3 regions of the Hymenobacter chitinivorans DSM 11115 genome follow, and region 2 is predicted to be linked to each of the others. Evidence: riboswitches for the same ligand, from Rfam matches in the RefSeq annotation. Region 2 holds a riboswitch; each other region holds the start of a gene.
What was found. Region 2 has a riboswitch for S-adenosylmethionine ahead of metH (methionine synthase). Riboswitches for the same ligand answer to the same signal wherever they lie in the genome.

Region 1 (7,409 bases), on a different contig from region 2:
GGAATGGTCTTCAGATCCTTGAGAATGGTGGCCAGGTGCTGCACGTCGTGCCCGTCCACGGGACCGAAGTAGCGGAAGTTCAGGGCCTCAAACAGGTTGCTTTGCTTGAGCAGCGTGGCCTTCATGGCCTGCTCCACCTTGCGGGCAATCTGCTGGGGGTTGGGCCCGAACTTGCTGAGCTTGCCCAGTACGTTCCAGAGCTCGTCGCGCACCTTGTTGTAGGTGCGGGAAGTAGTAATATCGGTGAGGTATTCCTTGAGCGCGCCCACGTTGGGGTCGATGCTCATGCAGTTGTCGTTGAGGATAACCAGCAGGTTGGAGTTGGCCACCCCGGCGTGGTTGAGGGCCTCGAAGGCCATCCCGGCCGTCATGGCTCCGTCGCCGATTACGGCAATGTGCTGCCGGTCCTTCTCGCCCTTGTAGTCGGAAGCTACGGCCATGCCCAGGGCGGCCCCGATGCTGGTGCTGCTGTGGCCCACCCCGAAGGCGTCGTACTCACTCTCCTTGCGCTTGGGGAAACCCGACATGCCGCCGTAGCGACGATTCGTGGGGAACCGGTCGCGGCGCCCGGTCAGGATTTTATGGCCGTAGGCCTGGTGCCCCACGTCCCACACCAGCTGGTCGTAGGGCGTATTAAAGACGTAGTGCAGCGCCACCGTCAGCTCGACCACGCCCAAAGAGGCGCCGAAGTGGCCACCGTAGATAGACACCGAGTCGATAATGAACTGTCGAAGCTCCTGGCTGACTTGGACCAGTTGATCTTCACTGAGCTTTTTAAGGTCGTCGGGCGAGTTTATGGCCGCCAGCAATTCACCGGGTTCGACAATCATCTTCGAGAGAGGGCAAGGAGAGGTTTTTCACAGAGCCAACAGCCAGACGAGCCTAAAGGTTAGGCAGTTTGCACTATTTGTCTCTTATAACACGCAAAGGTACGACTTTTCGTAGCTACCGGTTGTAGCTGACAGTGTCGGGGAACTACGGGCAAGCCCGTCAACGGGAGGTAGGACGATGGGCCAGCCGCTGGCCGCGGGAATAGTCGGGGCATTAGGCCGTTGGCAAGGCCATGGCCAATCCGAACCCGGGCCCAATAACGCCCGGGTATCGGATTGGTACTAGGGCATCCTGGCGGATGACCGCACTGGCCGGTCTGGCAGCTACGGGAGAAGACCGAGGCCCTCTTACCCGCACTCCGCAGCGCCGATAACGCTGGCCCGGTTCCGGGCCTTACTGAATAGCAGCATAACAATAGAAAATAAGATAACGAATAGAATAGATAAGGATAGTTCTAGCATAGCCGACTCAACTTCTTTCCAGGGAAAGGTTTTTGTCGTATTGGTTGATTAAAAGTGCGGAAAGCCGGGCAAGCCCGGAAAAAAAATACACCAACCGGGCGTTTATCGGTATCAAGCGGGGCCTTGGGCAATTCAACTCCGCCGCTGAGCTGCTGATAGGCTGAAGAATACCTATTTTTGCGCACCTCACCCTTCGCTTACCGCATGCCGCTCACCCAGCAGAACAACCAGGAGCAGCAACTGCTCGACAAGCTCAAGCCCTCCCGCATCATCTTGCCGGTGCTGATTGGCCTGAGCGTGGTCGGCTTTATGTTCTGGCGCAGCTACCAGCCCGGCGACCTGGCCCCACTGGGCGCGGCCAAGCTCCACTGGCTGCTGATTATGCTGGCCGTGCTGGTCGCCCGCGACCTGGGCTACATCTACCGTATCCGCCACATTTCGGAGCGGGTGCTGAGCTGGCGCCAGAGCCTGGACGTGATTATGATCTGGGAATTTGCGTCCTGCGTGCTACCCTCGGCGGTGGGTGGTACGGCCGTCGCCTCGTTTATTCTGAACAAGGAGGGAATTTCGCTGGGCAAGTCCTTGGCCTACGTGATGGTTACGGCCCTGCTCGACAACCTCTACTACGTGGTGACCGTGCCCCTGGTAGTGTGGCTGGCCGGCGACGCCCTCTACCCCCACGAGGCTCTGCAGGGCGGCTTGGTGGCCACGCTCAAAATTGCCTTCATCGTGAGCTACGTGCTGGTCACGCTGTATGCGCTGCTGATGCTGTACGCCATTTTCGTGAACCCTGAGTCGGTGAAGCGGCTGCTGGTGCGGCTCTTCTCCATCCGGGGGCTGCGGCGCTGGCGGGCCAAGGCTTACCAGCACGGCAACGAAGTGGTGTGGGCCTCGGCCCAGCTCCGCGGCAACGGGGCCGGCTACTGGCTGCGGGCCGTGGGCTCCACGTTCTTCGTCTGGACGGCCCGCTACCTGGTTATTGGCTGCATCATTGCCGCCTTCGTCGACGTGAGCTGGGGCGAGTTTCTGCTGATTTTTGGCCGTAACCTGACCTACAAAGTTATTCTGCTCATTGCCATTACACCCGGCGGGGCGGGCATTGCCGAGGGTGCTTTCCCGACCTTCTTCGGCAAGTTTATCGGCACGCCCACCATGACCAACTTCGTGGTGCTGCTCTACCGCATGGTCACGTACTACCTGTATCTGCTGCTGGGTGCCGTGTTTTTGCCGCGCTGGGTGGCGCGGGTATTCAGTGCTCCCAAAACGACTTAGTCCGGTAGCATAACCAACCAAAAAAGGCCCTTCCGCGCAGTGCGGAAGGGCCTTTTTATTGCTGAGCAGAAGCTACAACTATTCTTTTTCCAGGCGCAACTCGGCACCTTCGGGGCTTTTCAAGGTGAGCTTATCGTCGGTCAGCGTTACCACGTCGAAGCTGTTGCTGGTGGTAGCGCCGTCAGGAGTCAGCATGATTTTCTTGTTGGGCTGGTCGAAGGTGTACTTGCCATTGACGGCCCCGGCGGGCGAGGTCATGTTGTACTGCCCGTTGGCGAAGAACGTAATCCGCTCGTCTTCCTGCGTATCTGTCTGCTTTACTTTGTCGCCGCCGGCGCTTAGCTCCTTATCGGTTTTCCAGACCTTGCTTTCGGTGCCGTAGAGCATGTTGACGCCTTCGACTTTGCCTTCCTTGCTACCGCAAGAAGCCAAAAACAGGACCATAAATGCCAGCAGGCTGGCCAGCACACGAGAGGAAGTGGGGAGAGTTTTCATGAGGAAAGAAAGGGTTTTGGGGAAAGACACAAACAACCCGGCAGTCGGCCATGCGAAAGCCAGTGTTGCGGTTCTTACGCGGCAAAAGCTAAAGAGTTAGCCCAGTAGCGCGGAGCTTGCGTGGTTACAACCTAATACCGACGAAGGGCGTAAGAGGCCCTGATACCGTGGCCGTCAGGCAGATGCGGCATCTTCCACTCCCCCTCACCTTAACCGACACATACTCATGGGACTGTTCGATTTCCTCAGCAATAAAGGCGAAGAAAAACCGGTTCAACCCGCCGCCAAGCCCGCCGCCGGTGGCACCGATTTTTTTGGCAATAACACCGCCGCCGGCACGCCCGCGGCGCAACCCGCCGCCGCAAAAGGCGACTCTTACACTGTTGTCAGCGGTGATTCGCTGTCCAAGATTGCCAAGCACCACTACGGGGACGCCTCGAAGTGGCACCAGATTTACGAAGCCAACAAAGCCATTATCGGCGCTAACCCCGACCATATCGAAGTGGGTCAGCAGCTTACGTTACCTACTCTTTAGGTCCTTTTTGCAGAAAAAGGTTGGAAACGCCGTCCGAGCTTCGGGCGGCGTTTTTTTCTGCCCGATTTTTTGGAAAAACAAAAAAACCTTTGGCAGGATTTGGTCTTCTCAATTCCAGCAGTACATTTGCAGTCACCAACCCGGTACTCTCCCAGAACGATGGGACAGTTTGAAAGAATTTATACAGAAGCGGCGAGAGAACAGGCTCCCTGACCCGCTGGCAACCTTCATCTGATGAAAGGTGCCAATTCCTGCCCGCCCGGCGTAAGGCCCGCGGGAGCTATAAGTCGAGTACCATGGAAAACACCCCCGCTTCCGCTTTTCTGTTCCCATCCGCTGCCGCCGCCTCCGGGCTCGCTGCCGAGCCGATGGGTTTGCGCGTTTCCGCCGGCTTAGCTGTTGCCGGCCGAATGCGAATGTGCTGTTGGACCCCGTGTTGTTGCTGTTGCTAGCCTCCTGAGCGCCTAGCTTCTCCCCTCCCCCTCTCTTTTTCCTGGCTTGCCCTCTGCTTACGGCCACTTGCTGGCCTACTTCGGCGCAGGGTTTGGCCTGGCTCCGACACAGCCCGCTCCCGGGCTCCGGATGCCACCCTGGTTGTTCAAATCCAAACGCAACCAGTTGACAATCTGAAACTTCAATTTCAAGACTTCTAACCCAGCCGTATCATGTCCACGCAAGCCCTACAATTCGAGACCCTGCAACTCCACGCCGGCCAGCAGCCCGACCCCGTCACCGGGGCCCGCGCCGTGCCGCTCTACCAAACGACTTCCTACGTGTTTAAGAATGCCGAGCACGGGGCCAATTTGTTTGCGCTGAAGGAGTTTGGCAACATCTACACCCGGCTGATGAACCCCACCACCGACGTGTTTGAGCAACGCGTGGCGGCTTTGGAAGGTGGGGTGGCGGCGCTGGCCACGGGCTCGGGGCAGGCGGCCCAGTTTATTGCCCTGAACAACATTCTGCAGGCCGGCGACAATTTCGTGAGCAGCTCCCACCTCTACGGTGGTACTTACAACCAGTTTAAAGTGGCTTTCAAGCGTCTGGGCATCGAAGTGCGCTTCGCCGACGCCGACAACCCGGCCAGCTTTGAGACCCTAATTGACGAGAATACCAAGGCCCTGTACCTGGAAACCATCGGCAACCCGAGCTTCAGCATTCCCGACTTCGAGCGGATTGCCGCCATTGCCGACAAGCACGACCTGCCCTTGGTGGTCGACAACACCTTCGGGGCGGGCGGCTACCTGTTCCGCCCCCTGGAGCACGGGGCCCACATCGTGGTAGAATCGGCTACGAAGTGGATTGGCGGCCATGGCACGAGCATCGGCGGCGTAATTGTGGACGGTGGCAAGTATGACTTCGGCAACGGCAAGTTTCCGCAGTTCACCGAGCCTTCGGAAGGCTACCACGGCCTGGTATTCAACGACGTATTCGGCAAGAACGGGCCCTTTGGCAACATTGCCTTCATCATCCGGGCCCGGGTGGAAGGCCTGCGCGACTTCGGCCCCGCCATCAGCCCGTTCAACTCCTGGCAGCTGCTCATCGGCCTCGAAACCCTGAGCTTGCGCGTGGACCGCACCGTGGAAAACGCCCTGCGCATTGCCACCTGGCTGGAGCAGCACCCGCAGGTGGAAAGTGTGAATTATCCGGGTCTGAAAAGCAGCCCCTACCACGCTTTGGCCCAGAAATACCTCAAGCGCGGCTTCGGCGGCGTGCTGACCTTCAGCATCAAGGGCAGCAAGGAAACGGCCACTCAGTTTATCGACAACCTAAAGCTGGTGAGCCATTTGGCCAACGTGGGCGACGCCAAAACGCTGATTATCCAGCCCTCGGCCACCACGCACCAGCAGCTTTCGGAAGAGGAACAGCGCGCCGCCGGCGTAACGCCCACTTCCCTGCGCTTGTCGGTCGGTATTGAGCATTTTGATGATATCCGCGCGGATCTGGCCCAGGCCTTTGACGCCGTACGTAACGCGGCTCCCACGACTTCCGATGACGAGGAGGACGCCGTGGTGCAGCCCGAAGTAGAACACGCTGCCCCGCTGGAGGTCTAAAGTAGAGAGGAGACGGGGCGGGCAATGAGAGTGGCCCGCCTGCTCCAGCTACGGCAGCGCCGTGAATGGCAGGATGAGGAGTTGTGAGAGAGGAATCATCCTGACCATTCCGCAATAGCCCGGGTTGAGCCGGCACCGGTCCACCAAACGCTTCATTGGGTGGGACTGATGTAAGAGGACCAGCCGGCTCGGCCCGCGTGCTATTGTATTGCTATTCAACCCCCGCTGCCCCAGTGGCGCCGGGTTTCCCAACCACCTATTGCCTCATGAATCAGCCCCGGCTTTTGAACCTACCAGCGGGCCTCTTGCTCGAAAGTGGCGCGACGCTGGCTCCGGTGCAGATAGCCTACCACACCTTCGGCACCCTGAACGAGGCCCGCGACAATGTGGTGTGGGTGTGCCACGCCCTGACGGCCAATGCCGACGTGCTCAGCTGGTGGGCCGGCCTGTTTGGTGCCGACTGCTATTTCGACCCGGCCGACTGGTTTGTCGTCTGCGCCAACATTCTGGGCTCCTGCTACGGCAGCACCGGTCCGCTCACGCCCGCGGGGCCCGCGGCGGAACCGCTCTACCAGCAGTTTCCCCTGGTCACGATTCGGGACTTGGTAGCGGCCCACGAGGCGCTGCGGCTGGAGTTGGGCCTGACCAGAATTCACACCCTGATTGGCGGCTCTTTGGGCGGGCAACAGGCGTTGGAATGGGCTATTCTGCGGCCCGAGGTGTTTGCCAACCTGGTGGTACTAGCCACCAACGCCCAACATTCGCCCTGGGGAATTGCCTTCAACGAAGCCCAGCGGCTGGCTATTTTCGCCGACACTACCTACCACGAAGCCACGCCCACCGGCGGGCAGCGCGGCCTGAAAGCCGCCCGGGCTACGGCCCTGCTCAGCTACCGTAGCTACGACGCCTACGGCCGCACCCAGGCCGAAACCGACCCCGACCGGCTCGACGAGTTCCGGGCCAGCTCCTACCAGCAGCACCAGGGCGACAAACTCGTGGCCCGCTTCAACGCCTACAGCTACGTCGCCTTGTCGCGCACGATGGACACGCACCACCTGGGGCGGGGCCGGGGCAGTATTGCGGCGGCCCTGGGCCAGATCCGGGCCCGGACGCTGGTGCTCAGCATCAGCTCCGACGTGCTGTTTCCGCCCGCCGAGCAGCAGCTGCTGGCCCGCCACATTTCGGGCGCCACCTACGCCGCCATGGATTCCGAGTTTGGCCACGACGGTTTTCTGATTGAAACCGTCCAGATAACCCAGTTTTTAGAGCAGTTCTATGTCCCCAGTCTCGTCCATTAACCCGGCCGTGTCGGCCATTGCCGCTTCCTTGGTAACGGCCAAAGCCCCGTTGCGCATCGGCCTGATTGGCTTTGGCTGCGTGGGCCAGGGCCTCTACGATATTCTGCAGCACCTGCCCGGCTTCGGGGCCGAAGTGCGGCGCATTGCCGTGAAAAACCCTGCCAAGCCCCGCTCCCTGCCCGCCGAGGCCTTCAGTTTCCGGGCCGATGAGCTGCTGCAGGACCCCGAGCTGGACGTGCTGGTCGAAGTCATTGACGACGCGGCCGAAGCCTTCCGTTTGGTCAGCACCGCCCTGCGCCAGGGCCGGCAGGTTGTAACGGCCAATAAGGCTATGGTGGCCCGGCACCTGCCCGAGCTGGTGGCCTTGCAGCACGAGTTTGGCGGCACCTTGCTCTACGAGGCGGCCGTGTGCGGCAGCATTCCGGTGGTTCGGACGCTGGACGCCTATTTCGGGCAGGAACCGCTG
Region 2 (7,409 bases):
GAAGTCGGGGTGGGAAATGCGGCCCACGTGCCAGAGCTGGATGAAGATCCGGCCGCCGGCGGCGTGTACCGCGTCGGTGACCTTGCGCCAGCCCGCCACCTGGGCTTCGGAGTAGATGCCGGGCGTGAAAATATAGCCCACGCCCTGGGCCGACACCTGGGCGCCTTCGGTAATGATCAGGCCGGCCGAGGCGCGCTGCACGTAGTACTTCACCGTAGAGTCGGTGGGCACGTTGCCGTCGTTTTTGGCCCGGCTGCGGGTCATGGGGGCCATTACCAGGCGGTTGGGCAGCGTAAGGGCGCCCAGCTGGTAGGACGAGAAAAGATTGGAAGTCTGGCTCATGGTTGCGAAAAATAACGTCAGGCTATAAAGACCAACCATAGTGGCCGGTCGGTTGACGTCTCCCAACCCATGTAGCTACACAAATGTTTATTGAATCTGGTTCTTCCCTCCTGCTCCCCCTCGGCCCCAGGTGTACAGGCTACTACCGCACCACGATTTCCACCCGCCGGTTGCGGGGCCGCTGCTGCGGGTCGCGGTTGTCGGCCACCGGGCGGGTGCCGCCGTAGCCCCGGGCCGTGAGCCGCACCGAGTCGACGCCCTGCTGCACGAGGTAGCGGCGCACCACCCGGGCCCGCTGCTCCGACAACAGCAGATTTTTGGCCGGCTCACCCACGTTGTCGGTGTGGCCGGCAATTTCGAGCTGCAGCCCGGGCTGCTCCCGCAGCTTTTGCACCAGGGCGTTCAGCAGCGGCCGGGACGATGGCAGCAGCGTGGCCGTGCTCTGGGTGAAGTACAGCTGGGACAAGGTTACGGCTGCCCCTTTGCTCAGCGCACTCAGGTCGGGCAGCTCTACCACCGGCTCCGCTACCCGAATAGGCACTGCTGAGGGCTTAGCAACTACCGGCCGGGCTGGTCGGGCTACGGCTAACACGGGCTTGGGCGCAGCTACCGGGACTTTCGCGGGCCGCGCCACCACCGTAACCGGCGCGGGTTCGGGCAGCGGCCGGGGCAGCTCCGGGTACAGAAACTGCTGGGGTATCACGGTCAGTCCGGCGCGGTCCTTGGCGGCAAAAGCAGCTTCCAACGTAGCCGGGTTGCCCAGCGCCGCCGGCCGGGCCCACGAGAGGATGGCCCGCGAAACGCCCTGCACATTTTTGTAAGTCAGGTCGATGCGGTACAGCTGCCCGGCCTGCAGATTGTACACCATATCCACGGGAATCGGGGGCTTGCGGGGCCGGAAATACTCGGGTTCGTACTTCTCCATGGCCAGCACATTTTCGTCGGCAAAGCGCACGTCGGTGGCATCGTCCCACTCGGTATGCAGCACGTAAATCCCGGATTCGGGGGCCAGGACGTAGCCCGTCCAGCGCACCGAGAAGCCCTGTCCCGGCACGCCGGGCGCAGGCGCGGTGCCGCGCCAGGTCACGTTCACCTTCGGCTCTACCCGGCTGTGCACCGCCGCTCCCCGCACCGAGCCGGCATAGTACGTGGCTTGCAACCCGATACCGCCCGGCAGCCGGCCGGGCACCGTCACGCCGCGACTGGGTTTGACGGCCGTAGCCGTTGTCGGGGCCGTTTTAGTGGCTGGTGCGGCCATGCTGCTGATGGCTCCGCGCGTGGGAGCAGCCGGAAGTTTTGCCGCAAAGGGCTGGGCGGCAGCGGGCAGACTCACGTACAGATTACTGGTCGGGACGGGTACCGGCTCGGCGGTGGAGCCGGGTAGCTGCCAGGCCAGTAAAGCCTTCGTATCCCGCTCTACCTGGTAGTATTCTACCCGCACCGAGTAGTAGCGGCCCGCGGTAAGTTTCATTTGCGCAGTGTAACGCGTGACGGGCTGGTCGACCCAGGAGTCCAGGATCTGGTGCCCACCGACCCAGACGCGCATGCCGTCGTCGGAGGCCATGACGAAGGTATAGGTGCCGGTTTTGGGGGCTAGCACGAAGCCCGTCCACCGCGCCGAAAACCACGTGCCGGGCACCCCCGGTGCCGGGGCCACGAAATATTTGATGGGCTGACCAGGGCCGCTTTGCCGCCGACTCCAGTCGAAATTGACAGCCGGGTCGACGCGGGTTAGCACTAGCTTTTCGAAGTTTTTGCCGTCGTAATACTGACCCCGCAGGCCGTGCTCAGCGGGCGGCGGCGCCTGGGCTTGCAGCACACCGGGCAGCATGAGTAAAAGAGCTGTGAGAGCTCGACTGGGTAAGAGTAAGGTCATAGCAGCGGCAGATAATCCAGAATTATGGCCCGAATAAAGGCAGGTAGGGCAAGTCGTAACGCCCCAAGGTCGCCTAAAATTGGATTCTGGAATTTCCTGCGCTATCTTCGCTTTGTTACTTATCCAGAAAGACCGAGGGATTGGGCCCGACGACGTCTTAGCAACCTGAAATAAAACAAGGTGCTAACTCCCATTCTAGAGCTGCGGCTCTGGAAGAAGATAAGAACAGGACGCGCCCCTGCGCGGCTCTTTCTGGATAGGCACTTTTTCGCCGCTAGTTTCCTTAACTGAGCCGATATGCAACCGACGACGCTCCGCCCCGACTCCCCGCTTTACGACATTCTCCAGCAGCGCATCCTCGTGCTCGATGGCGCCATGGGCACCATGATTCAGCGCCACAAGCTGGAGGAAACCGACTTCCGCGGCTCCCGCTTCCAGGACCACCCCAAGCCCTTGCGCGGCAACAACGACTTGCTCAGCCTGACCCGCCCCGACATCATCCGGGGCATTCACGCCGATTACTTCGCCGCCGGGGCCGACATGGTGGAAACCAACACCTTCAGCGGCACCACCATTGCCCAGGCCGACTACGGCTTGGAGCATATCGTGTATGAGCTCAACTTCGAGTCGGCCCGCATTGCCAAGGAAGTAGCCGACGAATTCACGGCCCAGAACCCGCAGAAGCCCCGCTTCGTGGCCGGCGCCATTGGGCCCACCAACCGCACGGCGTCGTTGTCGCCCGACGTGAACCGGCCCGGCTTCCGCGCCGTGACCTTCGACGAGCTGGCCACGGCCTACCTGGAGCAGGTGCGCGGCCTGGTAGAAGGCGGCTCGGATACGCTGCTCATCGAAACCATCTTCGACACGCTTAATGCCAAGGCCGCCCTGTACGCGGTGCAGAAGTTCTTCGACGAGGGCGGCAAAGTGGTGCCGGTCATGATTTCGGGCACGATTACCGACGCCTCGGGCCGCACCTTGAGCGGGCAGACCGTGGAGGCTTTCTGGAACTCTATCAGCCACTTACCCCTGCTGAGCGTGGGCCTGAACTGCGCCCTCGGGGCCGACCAGCTCCAGGTCTACGTCAAGGAGCTGAGCCGCATTGCCGACGTGCATATTTCGGCTTACCCCAACGCCGGTCTGCCGAATGCCTTTGGTGGTTATGATGAGTCGGCCCAGGAATTTGCGGCCGTCGTGGAGAACTACCTCAAGGACGGCATCGTGACGGTGGCCGGGGGCTGCTGCGGCACCACGCCCCAGCACATTGCCGAGCTGGCCAAGCTGGCCGAGAAATACCAGCCCCGGAAGTTGCCCCAGGTGCCCCAAGCCACCCGTTTGGCCGGTCTGGAGCCCTTCGGTATTTACCCCGATTCGTTGTTTGTCAACGTGGGGGAGCGGTGCAACGTGACTGGCTCCCGCGCCTTTGCCCGCCTCATCCGGACCGGCGCCTACGAGCAGGCCTTGCAGGTGGCCCGTGACCAGGTGGAAGGCGGCGCCCAGGTCCTGGACGTGAACATGGACGAGGGCATGCTCGACTCGGAGCAGGCCATGACGACGTTTTTGAACCTGATTGCCTCCGAGCCCGACATTTCCCGGGTGCCGGTCATGATTGACTCCTCGAAGTGGAGCGTGCTCGAAGCCGGCCTCAAGTGCGTGCAGGGCAAGAGTATCGTCAACTCGATTTCGCTCAAGGAAGGCGAGGAAGTATTCAAGGAGCGGGCCCGCACCGTGCGCGCCTACGGAGCCGCCATGGTCGTCATGGCCTTCGACGAAAACGGCCAGGCCGACTCCTTCGAGAAGCGCATCGAAATCTGTCAGCGCAGCTATAATATTCTGGTGAACGAAGTCGGTTTCCCGGCCCAGGACATCATTTTCGACCCCAACATCCTGACCGTGGGCACCGGCATGGAGGAACACCGCAACTACGCGCTGGACTTCATCGAGGCCGTGCGGTGGATTAAACAGAACCTGCCCGGCGCCCTGACCAGCGGCGGGGTCAGCAACATCAGCTTCTCGTTCCGCGGCAACGACGTGGTGCGCGAGGCCATGCACTCGGCCTTCCTCTACCACGCCATCCGGGCCGGCCTCGACATGGGCATCGTGAACCCCAGCCAGCTGGGCGTCTACGACGAAATTCCCAAGGATTTGCTCGAACTGGTGGAAGACGTGCTGCTCAACCGCCGCCCCGACGCCACCGAGCGGCTGGTCGACTTTGCCGACACCGTCAAGCAAAAGGACAAGGCCGAAGTAGTAGCCGACGCCTGGCGCAGCCTGCCCGTGGCCGAGCGGCTGCAACACGCTCTGGTGAAGGGCATTACCGAGTTTATCGACCAGGACACCGAGGAAGTTCGCCAACAAGTGGGCCGCCCCCTGGAAGTAATCGAAGGCCCGCTGATGGCCGGCATGAACGTGGTGGGGGACCTGTTTGGGGCCGGCAAAATGTTCCTGCCCCAGGTGGTAAAGTCGGCGCGGGTGATGAAGAAAGCCGTGGCCTATCTGGAGCCCTACCTGCTGGCCGACAAGCAGGGCTCAGAGCGGCAGACGGCGGGTAAAATCCTGCTGGCCACCGTGAAAGGCGACGTGCACGACATCGGCAAGAACATCGTGGGCGTGGTGCTGGCCTGCAACAACTTCGACATCGTGGACCTGGGCGTGATGGTGCCCCTGGAGCGGATTCTGGACGAAGCCGTGAAGCAGCAGGTCGACGTTATCGGCCTCAGCGGGTTGATTACCCCGAGTCTGGATGAAATGGTATACGTGGCCCAGGAAATGGAAAAGCGCGGCCTGCAAACTCCCCTGCTCATCGGTGGGGCCACCACCTCCCGCCTGCACGCGGCGGTGAAGATTGCGCCCCACTACTCCGGTGCCGTGGTGCACGTGCACGACGCCTCCCGCTCGGTGGGCGTGGCCGCCAGCCTGCTCGGCTCCAGCCACGAAACCTACGCCCGCGCCGTGCACGACGAGTACACGACCCTGCGCAACGACTACGCCGGCCGGCAGCGCGAGAAAAACTACCTGCCCATCGAGGCGGCCCGGGCCAACGGCTTTAAGTCGGACTGGGACGCGGTGGCCATTACCAAACCGACTTTCCTGGGCACCAAAGTCCTCGACAACTACCCGCTGGCCGAGCTGGCCGAATACATCGACTGGACGCCCTTCTTCCACACCTGGGAGCTGAAGGGCCGCTACCCGCGCATTCTGGAGGACGAAACCCTGGGCGAAGCCGCCACCAAGCTCTTCGCCGATGCCCAGGCCATGCTGCAGAAAGTCATTGCCGAAAACCTGCTCACGGCCCGGGCCGTGGTGGGCTTCTGGCCCGCCAACACCGTCGGCTACGACACCATCGAAGTGTATACCGACGAGCAGCGCGACACCCTGGCTACCGAGTTCTTCACCCTGCGCCAGCAAAGTGAAAAGGCCCCTGGCGTCCCCAATATTGCCTTCTCCGACTTCCTGGCGCCCAAGGAGTCGGGCCGGGCCGACTACCTCGGCGGCTTTGCCGTCACGGCCGGTTTGGGCATCGAAAAGCTTATCGAGCAGTTTGAGGCCGACCACGACGACTACTCCGTCATCATGATCAAGGCCCTGGCCGACCGGCTGGCCGAAGCTTTTGCCGAGCGCCTCCACCAGCGGGTGCGGGAAGAGTTCTGGGGCTACGCATCCGACGAAAAGCTCAGCAACGACGACCTGATTCAGGAGAAATACCGCGGCGTCCGGCCCGCGCCCGGCTACCCCGGCTGCCCCGACCACACCGAGAAAATCACCCTGTTCCAGCTCCTCGACGCCGAAAATCAGACCGAAATCAAGCTCACCGAAAACCTGGCCATGTACCCGGCTTCCTCGGTCAGCGGCCTTTACTACGCCCACCCCGAGTCGCGCTACTTCGGCCTGGGCAAAATCGGCCGGGACCAGGTCGAGGACATTGCCCAGCGCAAAAACATGCCGCTGCCCGAGCTGGAACGGTGGTTGTCGCCGAACCTGAACTACGACAATACCGCCGTGCCCGTCACGGCTTTGTAAAAACCAAACTCCCCTCCTTCCTTCAAGGAGGGGTGGCCGAAGGCCGGGGTGGTTTGTCATTGTTTAGTTGGGTATTTCAGCCGTGAACTATTCAACTAAACAACGATTATCAACCACCCCCAGCCCCTCATCATCTGAGGAGGGGAGCTACCATTACCACTGCAATGACCCGCGGAGCTGGCCTTCGCGCTGTATATGAAAGTAACCGAACACCTGTCCCGCGCCGACGGCAAAACGCTGTTTTCCTTCGAAGTGCTGCCGCCCCGCAAGGGCGAGAATATCCAGACGCTGTTTTCCAACATCGAGCCCCTGCTGGAGTTCAAGCCGCCGTTTATCGACGTGACCTACCACCGGGAGGAGTACGTGTACCGCCAGCACCCCAACGGCCTGCTGGAAAAGAAAACCGTGCGCCGCCGCCCCGGCACCGTCGGCATTTGCGCGGCCATCAAAAACCGCTTCGACGTGGACACCGTGCCCCACCTCATCTGCGGGGGCTTCTCGAAGGAGGAAACCGAAAACGCCCTGATTGATTTGCACTTCCTGGGCATCGACAACGTGCTGGCGTTGCGCGGCGACCCAATCAAGAGCGAAGGCCACTTCAAGGCCGAGCCCGACGGCCACGCCTACGCCTGCGACCTGATCGGCCAGGTTTCCAACCTCAACAAGGGCGAATACCTCGACGAAGAGCAGGACGACACCTGGGCCACCGACTTCTGCATCGGCACGGCCGGCTACCCCGAAAAGCACTTCGAGTCGCCGAACTACGGGGCCGACCTGCGCTACCTCAAGCACAAGGTGGACCGCGGCGCCGACTACATCGTGACCCAGATGTTTTTCGATAACGAGCAGTACTTCAACTTCGAGAAGCGCTGCCGCGACGCGGGCATCACCGTGCCCATCATTCCCGGCCTTAAGCCCCTGACCACCAAAGGCCAGCTCACGATGTTGCCCCGTTCCTTCTACCTCAACATTCCCGAGGAGCTAGCCGAGGCCGTGCACCACGCTCCCGACAACGAAGCCGCCCGCCAGATCGGCATCGAGTGGTGCATCAACCAAAGCAAGGAGCTCATGGCCCACGGCGTGCCCTGCCTGCACTACTACTCCATGGGCAAGTCCGAATCCATCCGCCGGGTGGCCTCCCAGCTGTTTTGAGAGGTGAAATGGTGAACTTGTG
Region 3 (7,409 bases), on a different contig from region 2:
CTGTTGCCGGTCTGGGAGCCGTAGAGAATCGTGAGCTTGGCCGCCGGGGCTTCGGGCGCGGCTGGTTGCGGAGCAGCCTGGGCCTGTAGGGCGTTTTGCACCTCGCTGCGGCCCGCCGAAGTGCGGCCGTAGAAGTAGCCGCTCAGCCAGATGAGCTGCTGGTCGGAGAGGCCCGTCGTCAGGCGCTGCAACGTGTTATCGTCGAGGCCCAGGGGCAGCGCTTGGTCTTGGGAAAGAAGGCTCATGGCGAATGGGAAAGGAAATCGGAAGCTGGAAAGGCGTTGTTGGTCGGACCGGCATAAGGCCGTCATGTCGAGCAAAGCGAGACATCTCGCGTGCAGTAGTAATCAAGTAGCATTGCAACGTCAGCACGCGAGATGTCTCCCTGCGTTCGACATGACGTTCTTATATCATCAGGCTACCTCAGCGTAGGAAAGCAGTTCGGCAAACACCGTGGGCACCGCCGCTTCGGCCTTGGCCAGCCGGGCCACTTCGCCGATGATAATAATGGCCGGCGCTTCGAGGCCCGCCGCCGCGGCCCGCGTTGGCAGCTCACCCACCGGGCCCGTCACGAGCCGGGCTGTGGGCAAGGTGCCGTTCTGCACGATGGCCGCCGGCGTCTGGCTCTGGCCGTGCTGCGCGAAAATCTCCACGATGCGCCCGAGCTGACTCAGGCCCATCAGAATCACGGTCGTGGTGCGGGAGCGGGCCGCCTCGGTCACGGCGGCCGACAATTCGCCGGTGGCCGTGGTGGCCGTGATTACCTGGAAGCCCTCACTGCTGCCGCGGTGCGTCACGGGGATGCCCACGCTGCCGGCCGCCGCCACGGCGCTGCTAATGCCGGGCACGTAGTCGGTGCGCAGGCCGTGCTGCTCGGCGTAGAGCATTTCCTCCCGCCCCCGCCCAAACACGAACGGGTCGCCGCCCTTGAGGCGCACCACGTGGCCGTAGCGCCGGGCGCTTTCCACGATTAGCGCGTTGATTTCGTCCTGCCCGTAGCTGCGCAGGCCGCGCCGCTTGCCCACGAAAATCTGCGGGACGCCGGGCCGCACGTACGTCAGCAGGTCGTTGTTGGCCAGCGCGTCGTAGAGCACCACGTCGGCCTCGCCCAGCACCCGCACGCCTTTCAGCGTGAAGAGCTCCGGGTCGCCGGGCCCCGCGCCGAGCACGGTCAGGCGGGGTAGGGGAGTTAGGAAGTTGGACATTTTGTTAGAGCTCAGAGGTTAGAACTTAGAACTCAGAGGTTAGAACTTAGAGCTTAGACTCGTTCTGGTGAAGCGCTCAAAGTCTTTTCGACGACCCGCCAAGGCGCAGTCTGATAATTTGATGGAGGTGCCTAGACGTTTCATTAGTCTAAGCTCTAGGTTCTCAATTCTCAGTTCTCAAATCGTGAAGCCCAATGGTTCGGGCACGAAGCTGTTCTGCATGGCGTCGACCATGCCGGCGGCCAGCGTGTCGCCGCTGAGCTCATCGACCAGGATAAAGGCGCCGGTGGCGCGGTTCTGCTGGTAGGAATCCACCACGAGCGGGCTGGCCGTTTTGAGGCGGATGCCGACGATGTCGTTCAGCTGGGCCGACTCAGTGGCGGCGCGGCCAAACGTGCGCACGTTCACCTTATAAGTAATGGCCGATACGACGGCCTTCACCACCGACGAGTGGTGCTGCACGAGCAGCTTGCGGCCGGGCCACAGGGGCCGCTCGTCCATCCAGCAAATCGTGGCTTCCAGCTCCTTGGCCACGTGAATCTGGCTGCCGACGGGCACGATGGAGTCGCCGCGGCTGATGTCCACGTCGTCGGCCAGGCGGATGATGACGGCCTGGGGTGCGGCGGCGCTTTCCACTTCCTGCTGATCTACCTCAATGGCCTCAATCACCGACTCCTGGCCGCTGGGCAGGATGTGGACCCGGTCGCCGCGGCGGTACTCCCCGCTCTGGATGCGGCCGGCGTAGCCGCGGTAGTCGGGGTAGTCGTCGGTCTGGGGCCGAATCACGAACTGCACCTGAAAGCGGGGCTCGGCAATGCTGGCTTCCTCGAAAGCCGGCACGCTTTCCAGATGCTCCAGCAGGCTCGGGCCGGTGTACCAGCCCAGGTTTTTGGAGCGGGCCACGATATTGTCGCCGAGCAAGGCGCTAATCGGAATGGCCGTCACCTGGGGCAGCTTGAGCTGGTCGGCCACGGCGGCGTAGTCGGCCACAATCTGGTCGAATACCGCTTCGTCGTTGCCCACCAGATCCATCTTGTTCACGGCCAGCACAAAGTGCCGGATGCCCACGAGCGAGGCAATCAGCGAGTGGCGGCGGGTCTGTTCCACCACGCCCTGCCGGGCATCAACCAGTACAATGGCCAAATCAGCCGTCGAAGCGCCGGTGACCATGTTGCGGGTGTACTGCACGTGGCCGGGCGCGTCGGTGATGATAAACTTGCGGCGCGGCGTGGTAAAATACTTGTAGGCCACGTCGATGGTAATGCCCTGTTCCCGCTCGGCGCGCAGGCCGTCGGTGAGCAAGGCCAAATCTACGGTGCCGTGCACGGTGGGCCGGTTTTCCAGGGCCGCCAGCACGTCCAAGGACACCGAGTCAGAATCGTAGAGCAAACGGCCAATCAGCGTGCTTTTGCCATCGTCAACGCTGCCGCAGGTAATAAATCGGAGAAGATCCATGAGGTTAGTTGTCGGTTGTTCGTTGTCGGTTGTTCGGTATCGGCCAGCAGAAAAAACTGACAACCGACAACTAGCAACTGACAACTAATTGGTTAGAAATAGCCGTTGCGCTTGCGGTCTTCCATGCCGGCTTCGGAGATGTTGTCGTCGAGGCGGGTGGCGCCCCGCTCGCTGACTTTGGCGCTGAGCAGGTCCTCAATGATGTCGTCGATGGTAGCCGCGTCGCTTTCCACGGCGGCCGTGCAGGTCGAGTCGCCGACGGTGCGGAAGCGCACTTGCCGCTCCACGATTTCGTCGGTTTCGTCGAGGCGCAGGTGCTCGTTGAGGCCCAGGAGTTGGCCGCTGGGCAGGACCACGCAGGTGCGCGGGTGGCCGAAGTAGATGCTGGGCAGGGGAATATTCTCGCGCTGAATGTAGCGCCACACGTCGAGCTCGGTCCAGTTGGAAATCGGGAACACGCGCACATTTTCGCCGCGCTGAATCCGGCCGTTGTACACGTTCCAGAGCTCGGGCCGCTGGCGCTTGGGGTCCCACTGGCCAAACTCGTCGCGCACGGAGAAGATACGCTCCTTGGCCCGGGCCTTTTCCTCGTCGCGCCGGGCCCCGCCGATGCAGGCGTCGAACTGGAACTCCTCGATGGTTTCGAGCAGGGTGTAGGTTTGCAGCGGGTTGCGGCTCGGGAACTTGCCGCCCGGCTCGCGCAGGCGCTGCCGCTTGATGGTATCTTCCACGCTACGCACGATGAGCTTTTCGCCCAGCTCGGCCGCCAAGGAGTCGCGGAACTTAAGCACTTCGGGGAAGTTGTGGCCGGTATCGACGTGCACCAGCGGGAAGGGGAAGCGGCCGGGGCGGAAGGCTTTTTCGGCCAGGCGCGTCAGCACGATGGAGTCTTTGCCACCCGAAAACAGCAGGGCCGGCCGCTCAAACTGGCCCGCAACTTCCCGCAGAATATGAATGGCTTCGGCTTCCAGCCGGTCGAGGTAATCGAAGTGAGGGGTACTCATGCTAGGTTCGCTTAAGTAGGTCGTCATGCAGAGGCGCAGCCGAAGCATCTCGCGTGCAGTAGTAATCAAATTGGTTTGGCAACGTCAGCACGCGGGATGTCTCGCGCTACTCGACATGACGTTCTGTTTTTCAGCCCAGAGTAAAAGCGTTGACGGGCTCGACCACTGGGTCGGGGCCGTTGTGGGTGCTGTGCAGCCCGCATTCCTTGGCCGACTGGTCTTCCCACCACCAGCGTCCGGCCCGGAAATCCTCGCCGGCCCGGATGGCCCGGGTGCAGGGCGCGCAGCCGATGCTCACGAAGCCCTGCTGGTGCAGGGGGTTGAACGGGATGCTGTGTGCGTGCACGAAGTCCCAGCACTGCTCGAAGGTCCAGTCGAACAAGGGGTGAAACTTGAGGAGCTGATGGCCCGCGTCCCACTCCACGGCGTGCATGTCCTGGCGGTTGGCCGACTGCTCGGCCCGGATGCCGGTAAACCACGCCTGCTGGCCCCGCAACGCCCGCCGCAGCGGCTCTACTTTGCGGATGCCGCAGCATTCCTTGCGGTTGTCCACGCTGTCGTAGAAGCTGTTGGGGCCTTTTTCGAGCAGGAGCTGCTCCACGGCGGCTTGCTGGGGGAAGTAGGGCTCAATGGCTTTACCGTAGCGCAGCAGCGTTTTATTCCAAGTAGAGTAGGTTTCCTGGAAGTTGCGGGCCGTGTCGAGGGTGAAGACCTTGATGGGCAGGTTGTGCTCGAAAATCAGGTGGGTGATAATCTGGTCTTCGAGGCCGAAGGAAGTCGAGAAAATGGCCTGACCCGGAAACTGCGCGGCCACGGCCGTGAGTACTTCCAAGGCTGAATGCCCGGCCAGCTGCTGACGCAGGCCAATGACCAGCGCCTCTGAGGCTACTTGCATGATGCGGGGAGGATGTGGCTTTTCCAGCGAGGAAAAGCCGGCGGTAGGAAGCCCGGGGCACAAATGGGTTGTGTAAGCCAGGGCCGACTATCCTGCGGTAGTCGGAAAACGGGTTGTGCGGGAGCAGCTCAGCTAGCGGAGCTTAGGGCACGGGCAGGAAAAGGAGGGGGCGTGGCCTGCTACCAACACGGACAGCACATCATGCCACAACATCCATGCTGTAGAGCAGCGGAGGTGGTCGAGAAAGTGCGGGCGTTGGACAAGGTTTTCACGGCGTTGTTGTTTTTATATGGTCAGGACTTGGCACCGTTCCGCATTTGCGGATGGTTGCCGGCGCTTCGTTGAGCCTGTCTCTCCACGCCTCTGTATAAAAACAATCCTTTGATGGGTAAAGAATTGGTGCTACAAAGGTAATAGCAGGAATTTTATAATTGCAAGTTATAAGCTGGCGAAGTATATAATTTTGGTGAATTTGACTTCAATGGTCTGTACGATACCTGTTTATGTAGATATTTGAGGGTGGTTTAGTATGACTTTGTGGTATAACTATAAGTTATGGAAAGCATGCCAAACTGCTATAATTATCCGCTTTCCCCTTGCGGCTTAACCAAGCAGAATGAGCCTTTCGGGCAGCCCAGGCCACTACCTGGCCCGAAAGGCAAAGGAGCAAAACGGCGAAGCTCAAGCAGGTCCCGACTAGAATTCCTGGACCACAATCCGGATATCGGTGTTGCGGCCGTGGTCGTCGGCGCAGGAAATTTTGAGGGCTCCGGGCGGCGGGCGGAAGAAAATCCGCTCGGTGGCCGGGGCCGTGCGCAGAAACTGGTCGTTGACGTACCACGACACCTGGCGCACTTCGTTGTCGGTGGTGCAGCTGAGCAGGAGCTGCTGCTGTTCGCCCTTGTTGAGCACGTACTCGGTGTTGGCCAAGGGCGAGGTAATGCTCGGGGCCTGGTCGCGGCTGCCGCGCACGAGCTGGCAGGCGGGGTTGTGGGGCGGCAGGCGGCGGTACGGAATGCCCTGGGCTTCCTTGAAAGCGGCTACTTCCGGTAGCAGGTTGGGGTACAGCTCCCGCCGGTAGCCGGTAGCCGGGGCGCAGGCCCGGCAGTAAGTATACTGCCCATCGGCCGAGAGCAGCACTTCTTTCTGGTGCTGGCAGCGCAACCCCGCCGACACGCCGGGCAGGAAATAGTCGATAATCTGGTTGGGGCAGTTTTCCCCCGGTGGCCGGCCGGTTTCGGCGCAGACCAGCCGGAAATCGAGGCTGGCGGGCGGCTGAAACCAGTTGTTGGGCGAGTTGTAAGCCAGAGCGTTGAACAAATCGAAGAGCAGGGGCGTGGCAATGTCGGAGCCGGTGAGGGCCGGGCTGCCCTGCCCGCTGAAGTTGCCGACCCACACCCCGATGGTGTATTCCTTGTTGTAGCCGATGCTCCAGGCGTCGCGGCGGCCGTAGCTGGTGCCGGTTTTCCAGGCAATCTTGGGCAGGCGGATGCTGGTTTCGTAGCCCACGGGCAAATCGGGGCGGGTAAGCTGGGCCAGGATGTCGGTAATGAGAAAGGCCGCGCCGTCGGAGAATAATTGGGAATGTTGAATTCCGGATTCTGAACTCTGAATTGGTTTGGCGGGCTGTTTTTGGTTTTGATTTTCAGCCTGGGCTTCATTCTTCCTGGCCTGGCGCAGCGGGGCGTAGCGGCCGCCGTTGGCTAGGGTCACGTAGAGGTTGGTCAGCTCCTCCAGCGTAGCACCGCAGCCGCCCAGAATGGTGCTCAGCCCCAGGTGGGGGGCACGTTTGGCTACGGTTCGGAAGCCGGCGGCCCGCAGCTGGGTGGTAAAGGTGGGTACGCCCAGCTCCGAAAGCACCCGCACGGCCGGAATGTTGAGCGAATAGGCCAGGGCGCGTTCCAGGGGCACTTCGCCGTTGCAGCGCTTGTCGAAGTTTTCGGGCTGGTAGCCGCCGAAGTTGGTGGGCACGTCGGGCAGCAGCAGCTTGGGCGTCACCAGGCCTTTGTCCAGGGCCAGGGCGTACAGAAAGGGCTTGAGCGTACTGCCCGGCGACCGAACGGCCTGCACCCCGTCGTTCTGGCCTTTGGTGACGTTGTCCTGAAAATCGGCCGAGCCCACGTAGGCTTCCACGGCCCGCGTTTGGTTGTTGACGACCAGCACGGCCGCGTTGCTGATGCCCAGCTCGTGGAGGCGGCGCACGTAGTTGCGGGTCAGGTCTTCGGCCTTGGCCTGCTTGCCGCGCTGCAGCGTGGAGGCCACGCTGGCCCGGCCCGGAAACTGCCGCACCAGGCGCCGGGCCAGGTGGGGCGCCAGCGTGGGTGCCGCGTGGCGCTGCACGTCGAGCGGCTCCAGCAGGGCGTCTTCCACATCTTGCCGCGGAAACAGGCCCTGCCGGCCGAAGCGGCGCAGCCACCGGTTGCGCTCCTGCCGGATGGCCTCGTTGTGGCGGCCCAGCACTAGGCCCCGGGGCCGGTTAGGGATGATGGCCAGAGTCACGGTCTGGGCTAGGGAAAGGTAGTCGGGCGGCTGCTGGAAGTAAAGCAGGGCCGCCGACTTCACGCCTTCGATGTTGCCGCCGTAGGGCACCAGATTCAGGTAAAGCTGCAGAATTTCGGCCTTGCTGTAGTGCGCTTCGAGCTGCAGGGCCCGCAGCATTTCCAGCAGCTTGTTGCCCACCGTCCGCTCCTTGGGTTCCAGCAGGCGGGCCACCTGCATGGTGATGGTGCTGGCCCCGGTGGTGCGGCCCCGCCCAAACAAATTGCGCCCCACGGCCTGCACCAGGGCCAGCGGATTGACGCCCGGGTGGTAGTAGAAATACCGGTCTTCCTTTTCAAGAATGGTAGCGCG

Region 1: linked by a shared signal. The riboswitch ahead of CLV45_RS14375 (O-acetylhomoserine aminocarboxypropyltransferase/cysteine synthase family protein) and the one ahead of metH (methionine synthase) in region 2 are both predicted to bind S-adenosylmethionine.
Region 3: linked by a shared signal. The riboswitch ahead of CLV45_RS01320 (phosphoadenylyl-sulfate reductase) and the one ahead of metH (methionine synthase) in region 2 are both predicted to bind S-adenosylmethionine.

What each region holds. Positions count from the first base shown of each region.
Region 1 is NZ_PGFA01000002.1:179,601-187,009, reverse strand. It holds gene dxs (1-deoxy-D-xylulose-5-phosphate synthase) at 1-830, opposite strand, end outside; gene CLV45_RS14390 (lysylphosphatidylglycerol synthase transmembrane domain-containing protein) at 1,497-2,564, shown strand; gene CLV45_RS14385 (hypothetical protein) at 2,643-3,059, opposite strand; gene CLV45_RS14380 (LysM peptidoglycan-binding domain-containing protein) at 3,286-3,594, shown strand; SAM riboswitch class I at 3,771-3,883, shown strand; gene CLV45_RS14375 (O-acetylhomoserine aminocarboxypropyltransferase/cysteine synthase family protein) at 4,260-5,645, shown strand; gene CLV45_RS14370 (homoserine O-acetyltransferase family protein) at 5,912-6,943, shown strand; gene CLV45_RS14365 (homoserine dehydrogenase) at 6,921-7,409, shown strand, end outside.
Region 2 is NZ_PGFA01000003.1:316,723-324,131, reverse strand. It holds gene CLV45_RS18310 (alkene reductase) at 1-342, opposite strand, end outside; gene CLV45_RS18305 (PA14 domain-containing protein) at 485-2,173, opposite strand; SAM riboswitch class I at 2,335-2,444, shown strand; gene metH (methionine synthase) at 2,516-6,235, shown strand; gene metF (methylenetetrahydrofolate reductase [NAD(P)H]) at 6,431-7,387, shown strand.
Region 3 is NZ_PGFA01000001.1:348,862-356,270, forward strand. It holds gene CLV45_RS01300 (assimilatory sulfite reductase (NADPH) flavoprotein subunit) at 1-245, opposite strand, end outside; gene cobA (uroporphyrinogen-III C-methyltransferase) at 414-1,205, opposite strand; gene CLV45_RS01310 (sulfate adenylyltransferase subunit 1) at 1,383-2,660, opposite strand; gene cysD (sulfate adenylyltransferase subunit CysD) at 2,753-3,664, opposite strand; gene CLV45_RS01320 (phosphoadenylyl-sulfate reductase) at 3,795-4,559, opposite strand; SAM riboswitch class I at 4,842-4,933, opposite strand; gene pbpC (penicillin-binding protein 1C) at 5,256-7,409, opposite strand, start outside.